Regions from separate parts of the Lysobacter sp. BMK333-48F3 genome, predicted to be linked through region 3. Evidence: predicted binding sites of a transcription regulator. Region 3 holds the regulator's gene; each other region holds the start of a gene.
The links. The regulator sigma-54, encoded in region 3, starts transcription at its own class of promoters, with help from an activator protein. The targets are predictions, from matches to a motif close to TGGCACGNGCNTTGC.

Region 1 (7,102 bases), 3.3 Mb from region 3:
GCCGCCAGCGCGCCCATGCGCATGGCGTTGGCCTTGCCCAGGTTGCGGTCGAGGTGGACCACGCGCAGCTGCGGGTACTGCGCGGCGAGTAGGTTGAGCTTCTCGCCGGTATCGTCGCCGCTGCCGTCGTTGATCGCGATCACCTCGAACGAGGGATAGCGCTGGGCCATCGCCGAGGCGATGGTTTCGCGCACGTTGTCGCCCTCGTTGTGGCAGGGGATCAGGATCGACACGAACGGCGCCGCGTCCAGCGCCGGCGGGTCGGTGCGGCCGCGGGCGTGGCGCTCGCGGCGCAGGTAGTAGTACAGCCCGCCTGCGATCCAGAAGAACGACATCACGATCGGGTAATAGAAGGCGAACTTGAACGACACCGCGAGCAGGGCGCTGAGAACGTCGTACATGGCAGTCTCCGGTAAGGGGCGCGTGCGCGGTGGAAGGGCCCGGCGCTCCAGCGCCGGGGCGGACTCAGCGTTCGATGTAGGGGAAGCCGCGCGCGGACATGATTTCGCGCGCGTCGGCGGTCGAGGGCAGGTCGTCGATGAAGTTGTCCGGGTACCAGGCCAGATGGCGCACGCCGGCGGCCTGCAGGCGCCGCGCCATGGTCTTCAACCGTTGTGCCGGGATCGGCTTGTCGTCGCGCCAGTCCACGGTCTGCAGCTCGAAAATGGTCCGCGCTAGGCCGCTGGGCGAGCGCGCCACCTGCGCCACCAGCCGGTCCATCCAGGCCTGCGGCTCGCGGCTGTTCTCCATCCACGGCATCGCCATCACCGCGGTGTAGTCGTAGGCCTGGTTGAACGCGGCCAGGTTCTGGGCGAACCAGCGCTCGCTGTCGGGGCGCAGTACCGGCTCGGCGAACAGGTTGCGCACGGTGATCAGCTTGGGCCGCCATTTGCCGGCGGCGCGGGTCAGCTCCTGGGTGAACTCGATCAGCGCCTGGGTGCGCTGCGCGGCCTGCTCCGGCGCCTGGCCGCGCAGTTCGTCGTCGCGCAGCAGGGCGTCGTCGTGGAACAGCAGGCCTTCGGTGTAGCCGCTGACCGCCAGGTCTTCGTAGATGTCGGCGACGATCTGGCGCGCCTGCGGCTGGAACGGATTGAGGCGGAAGGTTTCCTTGGGGTTGCTGGCGGCGATCGCCAGACGCTGGCGCAGCGCGGCGTCGGGCAGTTCGTAGCCCAGCACCGGCAACCAGGCGAACACCTTGACCCCGGCGCGGGTCTTGAGCTGCCAGGCGACCCGGTTGTACAGGTCGGCGCGCATCGGCAGGTGCCGGTTGGGGAAGTACAGCGCGTCGGCCGAACCGTTGCCGTCGGGGTCGGCGAAGGCCTGCAGGAACACGTGGCTGGGGCCGACCTGCTTGACCCGTTCGATCAGCTTGTCCAGGTTGCGCGCCTGCTGCGCCGGGTCGGCGTCGTAGACGTAGTCCAGGTCGACCTGCAGCGCGCGCAGGCCGTCCAGCGCTTCGTCGTGGCGCAGTTCGTAGGCCAGGTCGTTGACGGTCGGGTTGTCGAACACCAGCAGCCGGGCCAGGCCGTGCAGGTCGCGGCGCAGGGTCTGGTGGCGGCCTTCCAGGTCGAAGGTGACCTGCATGCCGAGCTGGTCGGCGATGGCGTTGGTCTGGCTGTTGTAGGCCGCGTACGGCCACACCACCGACTGCGGGGCGACGCCGAGTTCGCGCTTGATCGCGGCGACGCTGTCGCCCAGGTCCTTGCGGATCCGCGCCAGGTACTCGGCTTCGGTTTCGTAGCGCTCGGCCTTGGGATCCCACACCCGGGTGATCGCCGCCGGCATGCTGTTGCCCTGCGGGTTGGAGGTCACGCCGCGGTGCAGGGCGTGGCTGTGCGAGGCGATCTCGATCAGGCCCGAGGCCTGCATCTCGCGCAACTGGTCCCAGGTGACGAAGTCGTCGTGGGTGAACATGCGCGGGCCGTAGTCGACCTGCTGGTCGCGCGGCAGATCGACCCACGAGGTCACCACCGCCATCAGCGCCGGATAGCCGTAGGCGCGCAGCAGCGGGAAGGCGTGGGTGTAGATGCTGCGCAGGCCGTCGTCGAAGGTCAGCAGCACCGCCTTGGGCGGTAGCGGCTGCTCGCCGCGCGAAGCGGCGATGACCTGGCTCAGCGACACCGGACGGTAGCCGTGGCCGGACAGCCAGTCCAGGTGGGCGGCGAAGTTCTGGGTGCTGACCGCGTAGGCGTCGGGGTCGCCCTTGCGGGCGACGTCGTCGCGCACGTCGTGGTAGCTCAGCACCAGCAGTTCGTCGGCCTGGGCCGGCGCCAGCGCGGCCAGGGCCAGCGCGGCGGCGGCGAGCAGGCCGCGCAACGCGCGCAGCGCGCGGGTGCGCGGCAGTAGGGTGGCGTGGCGGGTTGCGGCGGGGAGGGTTCCATCCATGTTCATTGCTCTCCCCAACGGAAGTTCAGATCGAAGCCGAGCCGGTCCTCGCGCCGGCCGTCGTAGACCGGGCGCGACCAGTTCAGGCCGTAAGTCAGGGTGCGGCCGGTGCCCAGGCCCCATTCGTGTTCGTAGCGCAGCTGCGGCACCCAGGCGCTGCCGTAGCCTTGTTGCCAGTACGGGCCGGCGTAGGCGGTGAAGCGCTGCAGCAGGTGATGGCTGTAGCGGCGCCAGGCGACGTGGTTGACGCGCAGGCCGAGATTGAGCGAGGCGTCGCGGCTGGGGTTGAAGTAGGGCACGTCGGCGTCGCGGCGGCTGGCGCGGCTGGCCGAGAGTTCGGCCAGGCCGTCGACCTGCAGATGCGGACGGGTGTAGGCGCGCTGGTTCAGCGCCAGCGTCAGCGCGCTGCGCCGGTTGTCGTCGCTGTAGCGCAGCTGCTGCACGCGGGCGTCGAGCGCGGTGCGCTCGCTCGGGGTCCAGCGCAGGCCCAGGCTCAGCGCGTCGGCGTCGATGCCGGCGCGGCGCGCCTGCAGCGAAGCGTCCGGCGATTGCCGGTACCAGGACGCGCTGCCGCGCCAGGCGTCGTCGAAACGCCAGCCGGCGTCGAGGTAATAACCGGTGCGGTCGTCGCGGCCGAGCCAGCGGTCGCTGGCGCGGTCGACGCCGAAGCCGAGGCTGAGCCGGTCGTAGGCGTAGCTCGCGCCGATGCCCTGGCGGCGGTCGTGCACGCGTTCGCCCGGGTAGTCGGCCCAGGCGTCCTGGGCGTGCGCGGTCAGGCGCCAGCGGTCGTGGATCAGCGGGCTGCTGATCTCGACCCGGTGGGTGCCGTCGCGGCTGCCGAGCGGCGAGGCGCTGTCGCCGCCGCCGTCGGCGCGGCTGCGATGGCTCGAGGTCGACACCTGCCACTGCCAGCCCAGCCGGCTTTCCCAGGACTCGCGCATCTGCCGCACCTGCACGTCGCGTTCGCGGCGGGCCAGCAGTTCGTCGTGGATCGGACGCGCCAGGTCGACCCGGTCGTGTTCGAGATAGGCGCCGATCTGGCCGATCCGCGCGCCGACGCTGGTCGGCTCCAGGGTGCTGGCCATGCGGAAGCGTTCCAGCGCGCGTTCGGTCCAGCCGCGGCGCTGGTAGGCGACGCCGAGGTTGGTCTGCAGGCCGGCGTTGTTCGGGCCGATCGCCGCCAGCGCTTCCAGGCCGCGCTGCGCGCCGACGGTGTCTTCGCCGTACAGGCCGACCATGATCAGGTTGGTGTCGGCGTCGTAATGGCGCCAGTTGGCGTGGCTGACCTTGGCCCCGGGCACGCGCACGAAGGCCGGCTCGGCGGCCTTGATCTTCTCCAGTTGTTTTTTCGCGTCGTCGAAACGCTCGGCTTCGGAATAGGCATAGGCCAGCTGCAACTGCGAATCGTGGTCTTCCGGCATCTCGCGGACGACCCGTTCCAGCACCGTCGCCGCTTCCTCGGGGTGGCGCGCGGCCAGCAGCGAGGCGCCGACCCGGGCCAGGGCGTACAGAGGCACTTCGACGCCTTCGGCCTGCAGCTGGCGATAGTTCTGCACCGCTTCGGCGTGGCGCTCGAGGATGTTGAGCATCACCAGTTCGTCGAAGCGCGTGCGCAGGTCGGCCTGGCGCTGGCTCTCGCTCTGGCCCTGGCGGTATTCGGCGATCGCGCTGCGCGCGGCGCGGATTTCCTCCAGCCGCTGTTCTTCGTTCTCCGGGTACAGCCCGCCCCACACCACCATCCGCGCCAGGCGATTGGATTCCAGGCGCTGGCGCTCGTCGGCGCTGAACAAGCCGGGGCGTTCGCGGTACAGGCTCCAGGCGCGATGGGCGTTGCCGAGGTCGGCCAGGGTCAGCACCTGCAGGCGCAGCAGGGCCTCGTCGCCGGGGCGGGCGGCGAGGGCGGCTTCGATGCGCGACAAGGCCGCCAGCCACTGCCGGTCGGCGCGCAGGCGCTCGATCTCGGGCAGCGGAGACTCAGAGAGAGGGCTGGCGTACTTGTTTTGACTCTCAGAGGCAGAAACTGACGAAAATGGGCAAATTGAGCTAGCAGAAACCAGGGCGAAGGCAAGAGCGTAAGAAAGGCGATGCGTAATCGGCATGAACCACCAAGATCCGTGGGGGAAGACGCGACCGGGTCCGTGACGCGAATGAAAAATGTGAACTACATCACATTGAGTTATGGCCCCATTGACGCAAAAGCTGTGCCAAAGCGCCGTGAATCGCGGGCTTGATTTTTGCGCCGAAGTGCTTGTCTGGATTGGATTTTGCGTAATGTGTGCAGTGCTTCCCAATGTTGCGGCGCGGTTTGACAGCTTCGTTTTAGATCGATTTAAATCGGGCGAAACGACGTGTCACAGCTTCGCCAGCGGGCGCGGCGCGACGTCGCGCGAGCATGGGAGCGGGGCATGGCGTTGGGCGATGCGTTGAGCGAAAAGGGGCGTCGCGTTCGCGGCGAACGGCAGCAAGAGGTGGGCGTTCGCATCGCGCGCAACGCGAGTCTGGCCATCGCCGTCGCGGCGGCGCTGTGCGCCGCGCAGGCGTCGGCGGCGGTACCGCGCAGCTTCGCGACCTCGTTCGAAACCGGCGAGCCGGTGCCGGCCGATGCGGCGGATGTGCCGGGCTCGCTGCACGTCGACGGCGGCCCGGACGCGGCCGCTGCGCTGACCGCCAAGCCCGGGGTCGGTTTCACCGGCCTGCGCTCGTTGCGCTACCAGGGCGAAGGCGGGCGCGAACAGCGCCTGCAGGCGTTCGACGTCGACCTGGCGCTGAGCAAGGACAGCGTGCTGTCGTATCGCCTGTTCCCGCTGTCGGATGCGCGGGTGTCGGGACGCAAGGCCGCGGTGCCGGCCGACGACCTGCGCAACACGTCCGGTTACGTCGCGATCGACCTGGAATTCGACGACGGCAGCCGGTTGTCGCAACACGCGCCGACGGACGCGTACGGCCAACCGTTGACCGCGCGCGGGCAGGGCCTGGCGCGGCTGCTGTATCCCGACCAGTGGAATGCGGTGTCCAGCCGGATCGGCGAAGTCGCGGCCGGGCGCCGCGTGCGCCGCATCCTGGTCGTGCACGACGCCGACCACGCCGCGCCGTTCCGCGGCTGGCTGGACGACCTGCGCATCGAGCGCATGCCGCAGGCCAAGGGCCCGGCGCCGCGGCCCAGCGACTATGTCGATACCCGCCGCGGCAGCAATTCCAATGCGCGCTTCTCGCGCGGCAACACCTTTCCCGCGGTCGCGCTGCCGCACGGCTTCAATTTCTGGACCCCGACCACCAACGCCGGTTCGCACTGGATCTACCAGTACCAGGAGCGCAACGGCGACGACAACCGGCCGCGCCTGGAGGCCTTGGCGCTGTCGCACGAGCCCAGCCCGTGGATGGGCGACCGCCAGACCTTCCACATCCTGCCGGCGATCGGCAGCGCCCGGCCCGAATTCGATCGCGGCAAGCGCGCGCTGAGCTTCGGCCACGACCAGGAGACCGCGCGCGCCGATTACTACCGGGTGCGCTTCGACAATGGGCTGGTCGCCGAGCTGACCCCGACCGACCACGCGGCGATGCTGCGCTTCACCTTCCCGGACCCGAACGCGCAGCTGCTGTTCGATCACCGCGACGAACACGGCGATATCCGCCTGAACCCCGACGACGGCAGCTTGAGCGGCTGGAGCGACAGCCGCAGCTCGCTGTCGACCGGCGCCACCCGGCTGTACTTCTACGCCCGCTTCGACCGGCCGCTGCGCGGCGGCGAGCGCCTGCCGCGCGAAAAGGGCCGCGACCGGGTGTCGGCCTGGTACGGCTTCGACCTCGGCGCGGATCCGTCGCGTCAGCTGACGATGCGCATCGCCACCTCGCTGCTCGGCGTGGAGCAGGCCAAGCGCAACCTGGAACTGGAAATCGGCGCCGACGAGGGCTTCGACGCGGTGCGCGAGCGCGCCCGCGCGGCCTGGGACGCCAAGCTCGGCACGGTGCGCATCGAAGGCGCGCCCGAGCACGAACGGGCCACCTTGTACTCCAACCTGTACCGCCTGTTCCTGTACCCGAACAGCGGCTACGAGAACACCGGCACCGCCGACCGGCCGCTGTACCGCTACGCCAGCCCGTTCGCGCCGGCCGCCGGCGCCGACGGCGACACCGTCACCGGCGCGGCCGTGGTCGACGGCAAGGTGTTCGTCAACAACGGCTTCTGGGACACCTACCGCACCAGCTGGCCGGCCTATGTGCTGCTGGCGCCGACCCAGGCCGGCGAGATGATCGACGGCTTCGTCCAGCAATACCGCGACGGCGGCTGGATCGCGCGCTGGTCCTCGCCGGGCTACGCCGACCTGATGGTCGGCACCAGCTCCGACGTCGCCTTCGCCGACGCCTGGCTCAAGGGCGTGCGCAATTTCGACGTGCGCTCGTTCTACCAGTCGGCGATCCGCAACGCTTCCAGCGTCAGTCCGATTCCGGGCGCGGGGCGCAAGGGCATCGAGCGGGCGATCTTCACCGGCTATACCGACACCACCGTCGGCGAAGGCCTGTCCTGGTCGATGGACGGCTACATCAACGACTACGCGATCGGCCGCCTGGCCGCGGCGCTGGCGCAGGAGGCACCGGCCGACGATCCGTACCGCGCCGGCTATGCCGACGACGCGGCCTACTACCGCAACCGCGCGCTGGGCTACGTCAATCTGTTCCATCCGCAGCTGGGCTTCTTCGTCGGCCGCCATCGCGACGG
Region 2 (7,102 bases), 1.7 Mb from region 3:
GCCGACAGCCGGCGGTGGTTTCCACCGTATCGAGCCGGCGGTCGCGCAGCAGCCGGCCGCCTTCGACCCGGTAAGCGCCGCTGACGGTGTTGCACACGCCGATCAATTCGTAGCTGCCGTTGCGGAAGCGGGCGCGCAGATCGCGCCCGAGCTTGAGGTTCAATGCGGCCACCGGCTTGCCGTGGGCGTCGCGGGCCCATACCGGTCGCCAGTCGACCGACTGCAGCCGCTCGGCCAGGCGGGCGTCCGGCATGGCGGCTACAGACCGCGCAGCGGCAGGCTGGGTAGCGACAGGCTGGGTAGCGACAGGCTGGGTAGCGGCCGGCGGCTTTCCCGCCGCCTCGGCCGCTGCGGCCGTCGCCGTCGCGCCGGCGAGCGAAAGCGCCAAGATCAACCGATGCATGAGGACCTTCCTGGTCGGAGGCCGCGAACCGCGCCGGCCGGAGCTGCGATCTTAGCGGCGCGCCGGCGACAAAGCCGGGAGCCGGCGCTCAGTCCTTGGGCTGGGCGAACTTCTGCGCCAGCGCGCGCCGCGCCTGCTCCAGGTCGATGCCTTCGGCGGCGCTGTCGCCGGCCTCGTCCGCCTCGCCGTCGCCGGCCTGGTCGGCGAGCAAGGCATCCAGGTGGGCCAACACCTGCGCCGGCGCGACCGCCGCGCATTGCCGCTGCGCATTCGGGAACACGCCGACCAGCAGGCCGTCCTGGTCCAGCGCCGGCACGGCGCGCTCGCGCCAGGCGGCCAGTTCGCGCGAGGCCGGCGCGTAGTCCCGGAGCTTGGCCGCCGAGGCCAGGCTGGCCTGCGCGGTCTCGGCCGAGGGCCATACCGGCAGCAGTTCCTGGCCGTCTTCGTCGAACAGGGTGAGCACGTAGTCGCCGGACACCGCGACCCACAGCCGGCCCTCGCGCGCGACCGCGTCCAGCCAGGCCGCGTAGCGTTCCGGCGCCGACAGTTCCAGGTAATCGAGCAGGCGTTGCGGATCGGATTCGTCGAGGTCGTGCATGGCGGGCTCCGGAAGGCGATCAGCTGCCCGACGGCATCAGCAGCAACAGCGCCGCGCCGAACACGAAGCGGTAGATCGCGAAAGCGGTGAAACGATGGGTCTGGATATAGCGCAACAGCCACTTCACCGCGATGAAGGCGGTCACCGCCGAGGCGACGAAGGCCACCCCGAGCGCGTTCCAGTCCTCGTTCGCGGCCGCCGGCGTGCCGAGCACGTCGAGCAGTTCGTAGCCGGTGGCGGCGAACATGGTCGGGATGCCGACCAGGAAGGTGAACTCGGTCGCCGCGGCGCGGCTGGTGGTGCCGGCGAGCAGGGCGATGAAGATGGTCGCGCCCGAGCGCGAGGTGCCGGGGAACACGCCGGCGATCACCTGGGCGATGCCGACCAGGATCGCCACGGTCCAGGTGATCGCGCTGCGCTCGCCGAGCGCGGCGGCGCGCTTGGCGGCGAAATGCTCGGCCGCGATCATCCACACCCCGCCCAGCACCAGCGCCCAGGCGATCGGCAGGACCTGGTCGGGCAACTGGAAGCCGGCCTTCTTGACCGCGATGCCGAGCACCGCGGTGACGCCGAACGCGGCGCCGAGCTTGAACAGGTAGTCGCGGTTCTCGCGCCGGGAGAAGCCGGTGGCCAGTTCCCACAGCCGCTTCCAGTAGATCACCACCACCGCCAGGATCGCGCCGGCCTGGATCGAGATGTTGAACAGGTCCGAGCGGTGGCCGAGCCAGTGCTGGGCGATCAGCAGGTGACCGGTGCTGGAAATCGGCAGGAATTCGGTGATGCCTTCGATGATGCCCAGGATCAGGGCGGCTAACAGGTCGGTCATTTCGGGGCTTGGGGGGAATGGGGATCGGGAATGGGGAATAGGGAATCGGATGGAGCGCGCGGCCGGGGGCGCCGCGGCGGGCCAGGATAGCGGAAAGCTTGATGTTCCAAGATGGTGCAAATGGCCGAAATCGCGCACCAAGTTGGGTCGATTGATCGATCTGTCTAACAGGTTGTGCTTTTAAATCAGAGGTTTGCGCAGGATAAAAAGTTGGCATGCCGCTTGCTATCTCTCAGGCAGGCGGCCCCAATGCCCTTGCTTCGCACCATTCTCCATTCCCGACTCCCCATTCCCGGATCAGCCATGTCCCTCGAACACGTCGAAAAGCTCATCAAGGACCACAAGGTCGAATTCGTCGATCTGCGCTTCACCGACATGCGTGGCGTGCAGCACCACGTGACCTTCCCGAAGTCGATCGTCGAGCCGGCGCTGTTCGAGGACGGCAAGATGTTCGACGGCTCCTCGATCAGCGGCTGGAAGGGCATCAACGAGTCCGACATGATCCTGCTGCCGGATTCGACCACCGCGTTCCTGGATCCGTTCACCGCCGATCCGACCCTGGTCCTGACCTGCGACATCCTCGACCCGGCCACCATGCAGGCCTACTCGCGCGATCCGCGCGGCGTGGCCAAGCGCGCCGAGGCCTACCTGAAGTCCAGCGGCATCGCCGACCAGGCCTTCTTCGGTCCGGAACCGGAATTCTTCATCTTCGACTCGGTGCGTTACGCCAACGAGATGGGCCACACCTTCTTCCACATCGACTCGGAAGAGGCGCACTGGAATTCGGCGCGCGAATACGAAGGCGGCAACAGCGGCTACCGTCCGGGCATCAAGGGCGGCTACTTCCCGGTCGCTCCGCTGGACTCGCTGCACGACATCCGCGCCGAGATGTGCAAGACCCTGGAGCAGGTCGGCATCGAAGTCGAAGTGCACCACCACGAAGTGGCCAACGCCGGCCAGTGCGAAATCGGCACCAAGTTCAACTCGCTGGTCGCCAAGGCCGACGAGCTGCTGACGATGAAGTACATCATCAAGAACGTCGCCCACCGCAACGGCAAGACCGCGACCTTCATGCCCAAGCCGATCGTCGGCGACAACGGCAGCGGCATGCACGTGCACCAGTCCTTCGCCAAGGGCGGGGTCAACCTGTTCTCCGGCGACGGCTACGGCGGCCTGTCGCAGATGGCGCTGTGGTACATCGGCGGCGTGTTCAAGCACGCGCGCGCGATCAACGCCTTCACCAACTCGGGCACCAACAGCTACAAGCGCCTGGTGCCGGGCTACGAAGCGCCGGTGATGCTGGCCTACTCGGCCCGCAACCGTTCGGCGAGCTGCCGCATTCCGTACGTGGCCAACCCGAAGGCGCGCCGCATCGAGATGCGCTTCCCCGACCCGATCCAGTCCGGCTACCTGACCTTCGCCGCGCTGATGATGGCCGGCCTGGACGGCATCAAGAACCAGATCGACCCGGGCGCGCCCAGCGACAAGGACCTGTACGACCTGCCGCCGGAAGAGGAGAAGGGCATCCCGACCGTGTGCCACTCGCTCGACCAGGCCCTGGAAGCGCTGGACAAGGACCGCGACTTCCTCAAGGCCGGCGGCGTGTTCACCGACGACTTCATCGACGGCTACATCGCGCTGAAGATGCAGGAAGTCACCAAGTTCCGCGCGGCGACCCACCCGCTTGAGTACCAGATGTACTACACGATCTAAGTCACGAAGCCTCCGCCATGAACGCCTTCGCCCCGCCACCGCCCGCTGCCCGACTGCGCCGCCCCGCTGCGGCGCGGCGCGAGGCGATGCGGCGGTGCGCGGCGGAGCGCGCGGCGAGATGAAACGGCACACGGCCCGGGGCTAACGCTCCGGGCCGTGTCGCTTTCAGGGAACGAATTCCAAGCCGGGCGGCGCCACCCGCCCACCCCCGCCCGACGACGGCCCGCGGCCGCCGTCGCGGGAGCGGCTTGGCCGAAGAAATCCATGGCAAACGCGGCAAAGCGGCACCGGGCGGCACCGATACGAGACCGAAGAGTCCGGCGGCGCCAAGGCAAGCAGGCACGGCGACACAGGAGGAAGGACATCGCAGCGAGGCGGACCGCAGAGTCCGTCGCGCCACCGCCGCCGCATCCCGCGCACGGGACCGGCGCACCGCAGCAATGACCGGGGAGGGGCCACCGCTTATGAGGAGTGCCTGTGTCATGTCACGTATCACGATCGCCAGCACCGAACATCGTCCCACCCGTCGTGCCCGCACGGCGCGCGCGCACGCGCTCGCCCTGGCCGCGACGGCCGCCTTCGCCGCGCTGCTCGCGGCGCCCGCCCACGCCGGCGTAACCGGCTCGATCGCCCTGACCAGCGACTACCTGTTCCGCGGCGTATCGCAGACCGACCAGGATCCGGCCCTGCAGGGCGGCATCGAGTACGCCCACGACAGCGGCTTCTACGCCGGCGCCTGGGGCAGCAACGTCAGCTGGCTGTCCGACACGGTGGTGGTCGGCGACGACATCTCCAACAGCCTGGAGCTCGACGCCTATCTGGGCTATCGCGGCAAGGCCGGCGAGATCGTCTCCTACGACGTCGGCGTGCTGACCTACTACTACCCGGGCGACTACCCCTCCGGCTTCAACAGCCCCAACACCACCGAGATCTACCTCGGCGGCACGGTGGCGCCCTCGGACACGGTCTCGGTCGGGCTGAAGTACTCCTATGCCGTCACCGACCTGTTCGGCTACGCCGACTCCGACGGCTCGTCCTACCTCGACGCCAACCTCAACTGGACCTTCCAGCCCGGCTGGACGCTCAACCTGCACGGCGGCAAGCAGTGGATCGAGCACAACCAGGACTTCGAGTACGTCGACTGGAAGCTCGGCGTGACCAAGAGCTTCGACCACGGTTTCTCGGTCGCCGTCGCCTACAGCGGCACCGACGCCGAAGAGGCGCTGTACACCAACGCGCACGGCCATTTCCTCGCCGACGACGCCTTCGCCCTGACCCTGACCAAGGCGTTCTGACGCCTTGCGCCCCATCGTTCAAGACCTCCACGGAGCTGCGAGATGAAACTGATCACTGCGATCATCCGCCCGTTCAAGCTCGACGAAGTGCGCGAAGCGCTGACCGAAGTCGGCGTATCGGGCATCACCGTCACCGAAGTCAAAGGCTTCGGCCGGCAGAAGGGCCACACCGAGCTGTATCGCGGCGCCGAATACGTCGTCGATTTCCTGCCCAAGCTCAAGGTCGAGTGCGCGGTGCCCGACAGCCTGCTCGACGCCGCGCTGGAAGCGATCCAGAACGCCGCGCGCACCGGCAAGGTCGGCGACGGCAAGATCATCGTCCTGCCGGTCGAGGCGACGGTGCGGATCCGCACCGGCGAACTCGACGACGACGCTCTCTGACCCCTCACGCGAGATACGACCATGAAGTACACGACGATCGAATCCCGCTCGCGCGAGCGGTCCCCCCATGCCTCGGCCCGCGCCTGGGCCCCGGCCGCGGCGCCGGCGTTGGCGCTGCTCGCCGCCGGCGCCGCGCGCGCCCAGGACGCGGCCGCCGCGGCCGCGCCGACGGTCGATAAGGGCGATGTGGCCTGGATGCTGACCTCGACCCTGCTGGTGCTGCTGATGACGGTGCCGGGCCTGGCCCTGTTCTACGGCGGCCTGGTGCGCTCCAAGAACGTGCTGTCGGTGCTGATGCAGGTGCTGGCGGTGTTCTCGCTGATCGTGCTGCTGTGGGTCAGCTACGGCTACTCGCTGGCCTTCGCCGGCGGCAACGCCTGGATCGGCAGCTTCGACAAGCTGTTCCTCAAGGGCATCGACAAGACCTCGCTGGCGGCGACCTTCAGCGCCGGCGTGGCGTTGCCGGAATACGTGTTCGTGGCGTTCCAGTCGACCTTCGCCGGCATCACCGGCGCGCTGATCGTCGGCGCCTTCGCCGAACGGATCAAGTTCTCCGCGGTGCTGCTGTTCGCGGCGATCTGGTTCACCTTCGCCTATCTGCCGATCGCGCACATGGTCTGGTACGGGCCGGACGGCTTCCTGTTCGCCAAGGGCGCGATCGACTTCGCCGGCGGCACGGTGGTGCACATCAACGCCGGCATCGCCGGTCTGGTCGGCGCCTACTTCGTCGGCAAGCGGGTCGGCTACGGGCGCGAGGCGATCAAGCCGCACAACGTCGCCTACACCATGATCGGCGCTTCGCTGCTGTGGGTGGGCTGGTTCGGCTTCAACGCCGGCTCCAACCTGGAAGCGAACGCCGGCGCGGCCCTGGCCTTCCTCAACACCTTGCTCGCCACCGCCGCCGCGGCGCTGGCCTGGAGTCTGGTCGAGGCGGTGATCAAGGGCAAGCCGTCGATGCTCGGCGGCGCTTCTGGCGTGGTTGCCGGGCTGGTCGCGGTGACCCCGGCCTGCGGCACGGTCGGGCCGTTCGGCGCGATCGCGATCGGCGCGATCGCCGGCGCGGCCTGCGTGTGGGGCGTGCACGGCCTCAAGCGCCTGCTGCGCGCCGACGACGCGCTCGACGTGTTCGGCGTGCACGGCCTGGGCGGGATCATCGGCGCCCTGCTCACCGGCGTGTTCAGCGCGCCAGCGCTGGGCGGCTTCGGCCTCGGCGCCGGCAACGACAGCATCCTCGAGCAGGTCGGCGTGCAGGCGCTCAGCGTCGGCATCACCGTGGTCTGGTCGGGCCTGGTGTCGGTGTTCGCCTTCGTCCTGGTCAAGGCCGTCACCGGCCTGCGTGTGGCCGAAGAGGCCGAGCGCGAGGGCCTGGACATCACCAGCCACGGCGAATCGGCGTACGAGAGCTGATCGCGCGGCGCGCCGGTCCGGCTTCGCGCCGGGCCGGCGCGCTCAGTCGGTGGGGCAGGCGCGCAAGGCTTCGACCTGCTCGCGGCTGAGCCGGTCGGCGCCGTTCGCGCGCAGGCCGGGGCCGCCCAGCCAGGTGGTGGTCAGCACTTCCAACTGCAGCGGCTTGCGCCGGTAATCGCGGAACGGAAGGATCGCCTGCAGGGCGACGCCGTGGTCGAGCAAGGCCAAGGCCAGGGTGCGGATCGCCGCGCCCGGCGTGTCCGGCCCGCAGGCGATGGCGTTGGTGTGCAGGCGCTCGGGCAATTGGGCGCGGGTCTTGCGGTAGGGAATGCCGCTGCGGCTGAGCGCATCGTGGATCGTCGGGCCGTCGGCGATCTTCTGGTAATAGACCACGTCGATGCCGCGGAACACCGCCATCTCGGCGCGGTCGGGTTCGCCGAGCAAACGCGCCTGCGCGCCGCGGGTGCCGTCGCCGGCCG
Region 3 (7,102 bases):
AGGGCGTTCATGTCGCGGCTCCGTAGCGGGACGGATGCGCCGGCGCGGTGCTCCGGCACGACTCGACGCTACGTGCGCGCGTGCAAGCGCTGCGCCACAAAGACGCGAAAATTTCGTGAGCGCGCGACGCCGTTCCGGGCTCTGGCTCAGAACGCGTTCAGTCCGGCGCAACGCGGCGCCGGCCGCGGTTCAGTCGAGCTCGCGGTGATGCACGGCCACTTCGTTCCAGCCGCGCAAGCGCGCGTGCTCGGCCATGCGTTCGGCCAGGTACACCGAGCGATGGCGGCCGCCGGTGCAACCGAAGGCGATGGTGGCGTAGCTGCGGGTGCTGTCGGCCTGCAGCCGCGGCAGCCAGGTGTCGAGGAACTGGCTGATCTGGGTGACGTAGAGGTTCACGTCCTCCTGCGCCTCCAGGTACTCGCGCACGCCGCCGTCGCGCCCGGACAGCGGCCGCAGGGCCGGATTCCAGTGCGGGTTGGGCAGGCCGCGGGCGTCGAACACGAAGTCGGCGTCGGCCGGCACGCCGCGCCGGTAGGCGAAGGATTCGAACAGCAGCGACATGCCGGCGTCGCTGCCGAGGCCGAACTCGGTGATGACGTGGCGGCGCAACTGGTGGATGTTGAACTCGCTGGTGTCGATCACCGTGTCGGCGATCTGGCGCAGCGGCTTGAGCACCTGGCGCTCGAGCGAGATCGCATCGGCCAGGGCCAGGCCGAACTGGCTCAGCGGGTGGCGCCGGCGGGTGTCGGCATAGCGCTTGAGCAGGACCGAGTCGCCGGATTCGAAGAACACCAGGCGCGGGTCGGCGCCGAGCGCGCCGACCGCCGACAGCCACTCGGGGATGTTGGCCAGGTCGCTGTGGCGGTTGCGCACGTCGATGCTGACCGCGAGCTTGGTCGGCATGTCGTCTTCGGCGCGGATCACGTTCTGCACGAACTGCGGCAGCAGCTCGGCCGGCAGGTTGTCGACGCAGTAGAAGCCCAGGTCCTCGAGCGTGTGCAGGGCCACCGACTTGCCCGAGCCGGACATGCCGCTGACGATGACCAGGGTGAACAGACTCGGCTCAGGCGCGCCGGCGACGGGGTTGGATTCGGCCTCGGGGCTCACGATTCGCCACGCTCCAGGAAGTTGCTGTGCCGGGCGATGAACGCCGCGGCCGGGTCCAGGCCCTTCATGCGCAGGCTGTGCAAGCGCGTCGCCGCTTCGGTCAGCACGGCGAGGTTGCGGCCGGGCATGACCGGCAGGGTGATCATCGGCACGTCGAGGTCGAGCACGCGGCGGATGCCGGTGTCGCCGGTCAGGCGTTCGATGCCCGACGGCTGCGGTTCGCTCATCGGCCGGGTCAGGTGCACGATCAGGCGCAGGTACTTGTTGTTCTTGACCGCGGTGTCGCCGAACATCTGGCGGATGTTGAGCACGCCCAGGCCGCGCACTTCCAGCAGGTCCTGCAGCATGTCGGGGCAGGTGCCGTCGAGCACGTCGGGCGCGATCTGGGTGAACTCCGGCGCGTCGTCGGCGACCAGGCGATGGCCGCGGGTGACCAGCTCCAGCGCCAGCTCGCTCTTGCCCGAGCCGGATTCGCCGGTGATCAGCACGCCGATCGAATAGATCTCCATGAACACCCCGTGCAGGGTGATCTGCGGCGCCAGCGCGCGGGCCAGATGGTATTGCAGGTGATTGAGCAGCTCATGGCCGCGCCGCGGCGAGACCCACAGCGGGGTGTCGCTTTCCTCGGCGGCCAGGCGCAGGTCTTCGGGGCAGGGCTGGTCCTTGCTGATCACCAGCGCCAGCGGGCGGAACTGGATGATCTTCTCGATGGTTTCCCAGCGCAGGCGCGAGTCCAGGCCGTCGAGCCAGGTCAGTTCCTCGGTGCCGAGGATCTGCACCTTGTTCGGATAGATTGCATTGAGATAACCGGCCAGCGAAGGCCGCCGGGCCACCGTGTTGACCGCCTCGACCACCCGGCCGTCGCCGCGCTGGCCGGCGATCCAGCGCAGGTCGAGTCGGTCGCGCTGTTGTTCGAACAGGTCGCCTGCGCGGATGCTCTTGCTCATGGGGCCGCAGTGTACGAGCAAAGCGCCGCCGTGTCGCAGCCCGACCGCTGTCACGAATGTGTCGCGACCGGCGCCGCAACCGCGCGAACCGGACTCAGGCCGCGCTGCGCCGGCAGTGATCGAGCAGGCGGTCGGCGAGTTCGGCGCGGTCCGGCGCACTGCGCAGGCGTTCGCGGAAGCCGGCGTCGGCGAAGCGCTCGGCGAGCTCGGCCAACAGCTGCAGATGCTGTTGGATGTGGTGTTCCGGGATGGCCATCGCCAGCACCAGGTCGATCGGCTGGCCGTCGGCGGCGGCGAAATCGACCGGCGCGTTCAAGCGCAGGAAGGCGGCGCGGCTGGTTTCGACCAAGTCGGTGCGCGCGTGCGGAATGGCCACGCCGTGGCCGATCGCGGTGCTGGCGAGCCGCTCGCGCTCGCCCAGGCGGGTGCGCAGGGCGAGCGCGGCGGGAGAGTGGCCGTCGGCGAGCAGGCGGGCGGCCGAGTCGAGCACGGTATCGCGATCGCCGGGCTGGTCGAGGATCGCGACCCGATGCGCGCTCAGCAAATCGTAAAGCGGCATGACGGCGTGGATGGGTGACGCGGTGGGCGTTGCCTGTCTGGAAGCGTTATGGGCTCAGGCGATTTCGCCGTTGCGGGCCAGGCTTTCGCCGCGGTGATGATCGACCAGCTTGCTCTTGTGCTTCATCAGCAGGCGGTCGAGCTTGTCGGCGAGCAGATCGATCGCGGCATACATGTCGATCGCGGCGGCGTCGCAGTGCAGGGTGCGGCCGGCGAGCGAAACGGTGGCCTCGGCCCGATGGTCGGGCTTGTCCAGACTGAGCTGGGTACGCACGTCGAAGGGTTGGTCGTAATGGCGTTGCAGACGGGCCAGCTTGCTTTCCACGTAGTCGCGCAGGGCGTTGGTGACTTCGATCTGCTGGCCGTAGGTTTCGATACGCATCGGGGACCTCCTTCACGTCGCGGATGAATGCAGACAGGCTCAGGATCGGATCGCGGAGCGATCGCTCCGGAGCCTGGCTCACGCCCTGGCCGGAGCCAGGATGTCCAGCATCTCACTCTGGGCCGCAGGCGCAAGGGCCCGGCCTAGCACCTTGGTCGTAGGCCGGGCGCCGGGCATTGATTCGCAAGGATTTTTCCCGGCGGGTGGAATTTGCCGGGTGTGGCGGCCTAGCCGATGCGGACCCGGTCCTGCGAGGACGGGATGCTCATTGCTTCGCGGTACTTGGCCACCGTGCGCCGCGCCACCGGCACGCCGGTGGCCTTGAGGGTTTCGGCCAGACGCGCGTCGGACAAGGGTTTGCGCGGATTCTCGGCTTCGATCAGGCGCCGGATCATGGCCTGGATCGCGGTGCTGGAGGCCTCGCCGCCGGCGCCGGTGTCGATGCCGGAGGCGAAGAACGCGCGCAGCGGCAGGGTTCCGCGCGGGGTGCGCGCGTACTTGCGCGCGATCGCGCGCGAGACCGTGGATTCGTGCAGGCCGACTTCGTTGGCGACCTCGCGCAGGGTCAGCGGGCGCAGCGCGCTGTCGCCGAATTCGAGGAAACCGGCCTGCTGCTTGAGCAGGCAGCGGGCGACCTTGAGCAAGGTGTCGCCGCGCGCTTCCAGGCTCTTGAGCAGCCAGCGCGCCTCCTGCAGGTGGCCGCGCAGGTAGCTGGCGTCGGAGGCGCTGGCGTGGCGGATCATGCTCTCGTAGCCGCGGTGGATGCTGATCCGCGGCCGCATCGATTCGGCCAGGGCGACCCGCCACAGGCCGTTCTGGCGCCAGATCACCACGTCCGGGGTCACATAGGTGTCGCTGGAGACGGCGCCCATCTGCGAGCCCGGGCGGGGGTCCAGCGAGCGCAGCAACTGCACCGCGACTTCGACATCGGCGACGTCGAGCTTCAGTTCGGCGGCGATCCCGGCCGGGCCGATCCGCGGCAGGCGCTCCAGCGGGCCGTTGGCGATCTGCTGGGCCAGGGCCTTGCCCGGGGTGTCGTCGGACAAGGTGCCCAGCTGCAGATTCAGGCATTCGGCCAGCGAGCGCGCGCCGGCGCCGACCGGGTCGAAGCGCTGCACCTGGTGTAACACGGTGATCACTTCTTCTTCGCCCGGAGCCGGATTCAGCTCCGCAGCCAGCGAGGCGACGATCGAATTCATCGGCTCGCGCAGGTAGCCGTCGTCGTCGATGGCCTCGATCAGGGCCACGCCGATGCTGCGGTCGCGCGCCGACAGCGGACTCAGGTGCAACTGCCACAGCAGGTGGTCCTGCAGGGTTTCGGCGTTGGCGACCTGCTCGGCGGCGGGCGTTTCGTCGTCGTGGTCGGCCGGCCCGACCCGCTCGTACCAGGTCTCGCCGTCGTCCATGGTCCATTCCGGCTCGGGCGTCGGCGCCTCGGGGCCGTCCTCGGCGCCGGCCGTCGGGCGCGGTTCGTCCTCGCCGCCGGCGGAGGGCTCGGTCCAGTCGAGCAGGGGATTGCTCTCCACCGCCGTCGCCAGCTCGGCTTCCAGCTCCATAGCCGACAATTGCAGCAGGCGGATCGCCTGCCGCAGTTGCGGCGTCATTACCAGCTGTTGTCCGAGTGCGGCTTGGAGGCGGGGCTTCATGATCTTGGGCTGGTGCGATGGCGATCGGCCGAGTCGCACGCCTCGGGCGTCGTTTCGCGCCCGGCAACCGCTAGGTTACAGACGGAAAGTCTCGCCCAGGTAGACCCGGCGTACGTCCGGATTGGCCAGCAGCGCGTCCGGAGCCCCCTGCGCGAGCACGCCGCCGTCGTTCAGGATATACGCCCGGTCGCAAATGCCCAAGGTTTCGCGGACGTTGTGGTCGGTGATCAGCACGCCGATGCCGCGATTCTTGAGGTGGCGCACGATTCGCTGGATCTCGCCGACCGAAATCGGGTCGACGCCGGCGAAGGGTTCGTCGAGCAGCATCAGGCGCGGGCGCGCGGCCAGGGCGCGGGCGATCTCGACCCGGCGCCGCTCGCCACCGGACAGGCTGGCGCCGAGCTGGTCGGCGACGTGGGTGACCTGCAGCTCGTCCATCAGGCTGGCCAGCTCGCGTTCGATCCCGGCCTTGTCCAGGTCCTCGCGCAGCTCCAGCACCAGGCGCAGGTTGTCGGCCACGCTGAGCTTGCGGAATACCGACGGCTCCTGCGGCAGGTAGCCGACGCCGTACTTGGCCCGGGCGTACATCGGCTCGGCGGTGATGTCCTTGCCGTCGAGCACGATCTGGCCGGCATCGGCCGGGACCAGGCCGACGATCATGTAGAAGCAGGTGGTCTTGCCGGCGCCGTTGGGGCCGAGCAGGCCGACCACTTCGCCGGCGTCCAGGGTCAGGCCGAAGTCGCGCACGACCTCACGCGCGCGATAGGCCTTGCGCAGGCCCTGTGCGACCAGCATCAGCCGCCTCCCTTGGCCGGCTCGGCGGTCTTGTTCTTGGGCAGCATGCGGATGTTGACGCGGCCGCCGGTGCCGCCGCTCTCGACCTGGCCGGTCTTGGAGTTGTAGACGATGCGCTCGCTCTTGATGGTGTCGCCGTTCTTGTCGACGTAGGCGTTGCCGGTCAGGACGATGGTGTCCTTGGGTATGTCGTACTCGATCTTGTTGGCGCGGCCGTTGAACGGCGAGCCGTCGTCGAGCTCCTGCTTCAGCGTCGCCTGCGAGCCGGTCAGGGTGACGAAGCTGGGTTCGCCGCCGGCGCGCTTGATGTCGGCCTTGGCGGCATTGATGATCAATGTGCCTTGGGTGATCTTGACGTCGCCGGTGAGCACGCAGGGGCCGGAATCGTTGCTGATCGAGCAATTGCTGCTGTTGGCGCCGGCGTCCATCGGCTGGCTGCGGTCCGACGAGCGTGCGAACGCGGCCGCCGGCGCCAGCGCGAGGGCGGCGGCCAGGCACAGCGCGGGCCAGTTAGCGGGCTTTCGCTTCATAGCGGACCTTGACGTTGGGGATGGTGATGTTCTTGGTTTCGAGATCGGCCTGCAGTCCCGAGCCGGTCATTATAGTGCCCGGCTGAATCAACCTGACCGGAACCGCCGAAGTGGCCTTGTTGGCGTCGGGGAACACGTTCAGTTCCTCGGTGGCGATGTTGATCGGCTTGCCGTCGGCGTTGGTGCTGTCGGCCTTGACCTGGCCGCGCAGGCGCAGCTCGTCGCCTTCGGCGCTGACCCAGCCGCGCTGCGAATGCACTTCCCAGGGCCCGCCGTTGCCGCCGGCGCGCGGCGGCACCAGGAACACCGGGGTGGCGATGTCCATGGTCTTCTGGTTCGGGTCGCGCTCCAGCTTGGGCGCTCGCATGGTGAACGATTCCTTGCCCTGCTTGTCCAGCACCACCACTTCGAAGTCGTTGAGCACGTAGTCCGGGCGCACTTCGCCGCCGGCGCTGCCGGGCTTGTCGCGTTGCGACCACAGCGCCCAGCCGCTGAGCGCGGCGGCCGCCATCAGGATCAGGATCAGCATCCCGCGCCAGCTCATCCCAGCGCCCCCGCCAACGCCTGCTCGGCGTGGCCCTGCGCGCCCAGCAGCAGATCGCACAGCTCGCGCGCGGCGCCTTCGCCGCCGCGGGCGACCGTGCGCCAGTGCACCCGTTCGCGCACCCAGGGGTGGGCGTTGGCCGGCGCCACCGACAGGCCGACGTGCGGCAGCACGCGCAGATCGGCGAGGTCGTCGCCCATGAAGGCGACCTGGTCCAGGCCCAGGCCCAGGCCGGCGGCGATCTCGCTCACGCAGGCCAGCTTGTCGGCGACGTCGCCGTGCGCGGTCGCGCCGAGCTCGGCCGCGCGCTGGGCGGCGATCGCGCCGCCGCGCGCGGTGACGAAGTGCACCGCGATGCCGAACCGGCGCAGCAAGGCCAGGCCCTGGCCGTCCTGGACGTGGAAGCACTTCGACTCGCGCCCTTCGCTGTCGTAGATCAGCCGGCCGTCGGTCAGGGTGCCGTCCACGTCGAAACAGGCCAGGCGCACGCGCGCGGCGCGTTCGCGGATTTCGGCGGGGTAGTCGTTGAGGTGGCTGTAGGGCATGGAGCCGGGAATGGGGAATGGGGAGTCGGGAATTGGGAATCGGGAATC

Region 1: pgaA (poly-beta-1,6 N-acetyl-D-glucosamine export porin PgaA) is a predicted target of sigma-54. The motif match lies at 4,578-4,592, and genes of this name have one in related genera.
Region 2: glnA (type I glutamate--ammonia ligase) is a predicted target of sigma-54. The motif match lies at 2,039-2,053, and genes of this name have one in related genera.

What each region holds. Positions count from the first base shown of each region.
Region 1 covers NZ_JAIHOO010000001.1:3,479,385-3,486,486, forward strand. Annotated here, with positions in the region: gene pgaC (poly-beta-1,6-N-acetyl-D-glucosamine synthase) at 1-401, opposite strand, end outside; gene pgaB (poly-beta-1,6-N-acetyl-D-glucosamine N-deacetylase PgaB) at 466-2,385, opposite strand; gene pgaA (poly-beta-1,6 N-acetyl-D-glucosamine export porin PgaA) at 2,388-4,484, opposite strand; gene K4L06_RS14960 (GH92 family glycosyl hydrolase) at 4,854-7,102, shown strand, end outside.
Region 2 covers NZ_JAIHOO010000001.1:1,849,302-1,856,403, forward strand. Annotated here, with positions in the region: gene K4L06_RS07775 (META domain-containing protein) at 1-253, opposite strand, end outside; gene K4L06_RS07780 (DUF2750 domain-containing protein) at 492-1,001, opposite strand; gene K4L06_RS07785 (undecaprenyl-diphosphate phosphatase) at 1,021-1,827, opposite strand; gene glnA (type I glutamate--ammonia ligase) at 2,131-3,540, shown strand; gene K4L06_RS07795 (TorF family putative porin) at 4,023-4,835, shown strand; gene K4L06_RS07800 (P-II family nitrogen regulator) at 4,878-5,216, shown strand; gene K4L06_RS07805 (ammonium transporter) at 5,325-6,623, shown strand; gene K4L06_RS07810 (caspase family protein) at 6,666-7,102, opposite strand, start outside.
Region 3 covers NZ_JAIHOO010000001.1:157,668-164,769, reverse strand. Annotated here, with positions in the region: gene K4L06_RS00510 (EF-hand domain-containing protein) at 1-11, opposite strand, end outside; gene rapZ (RNase adapter RapZ) at 190-1,056, opposite strand; gene hprK (HPr(Ser) kinase/phosphatase) at 1,104-2,054, opposite strand; gene K4L06_RS00495 (PTS sugar transporter subunit IIA) at 2,149-2,613, opposite strand; gene raiA (ribosome-associated translation inhibitor RaiA) at 2,668-2,994, opposite strand; gene K4L06_RS00485 (RNA polymerase factor sigma-54) at 3,222-4,640, opposite strand; gene lptB (LPS export ABC transporter ATP-binding protein) at 4,716-5,435, opposite strand; gene lptA (lipopolysaccharide transport periplasmic protein LptA) at 5,435-5,965, opposite strand; gene lptC (LPS export ABC transporter periplasmic protein LptC) at 5,946-6,494, opposite strand; gene K4L06_RS00465 (HAD hydrolase family protein) at 6,506-7,054, opposite strand.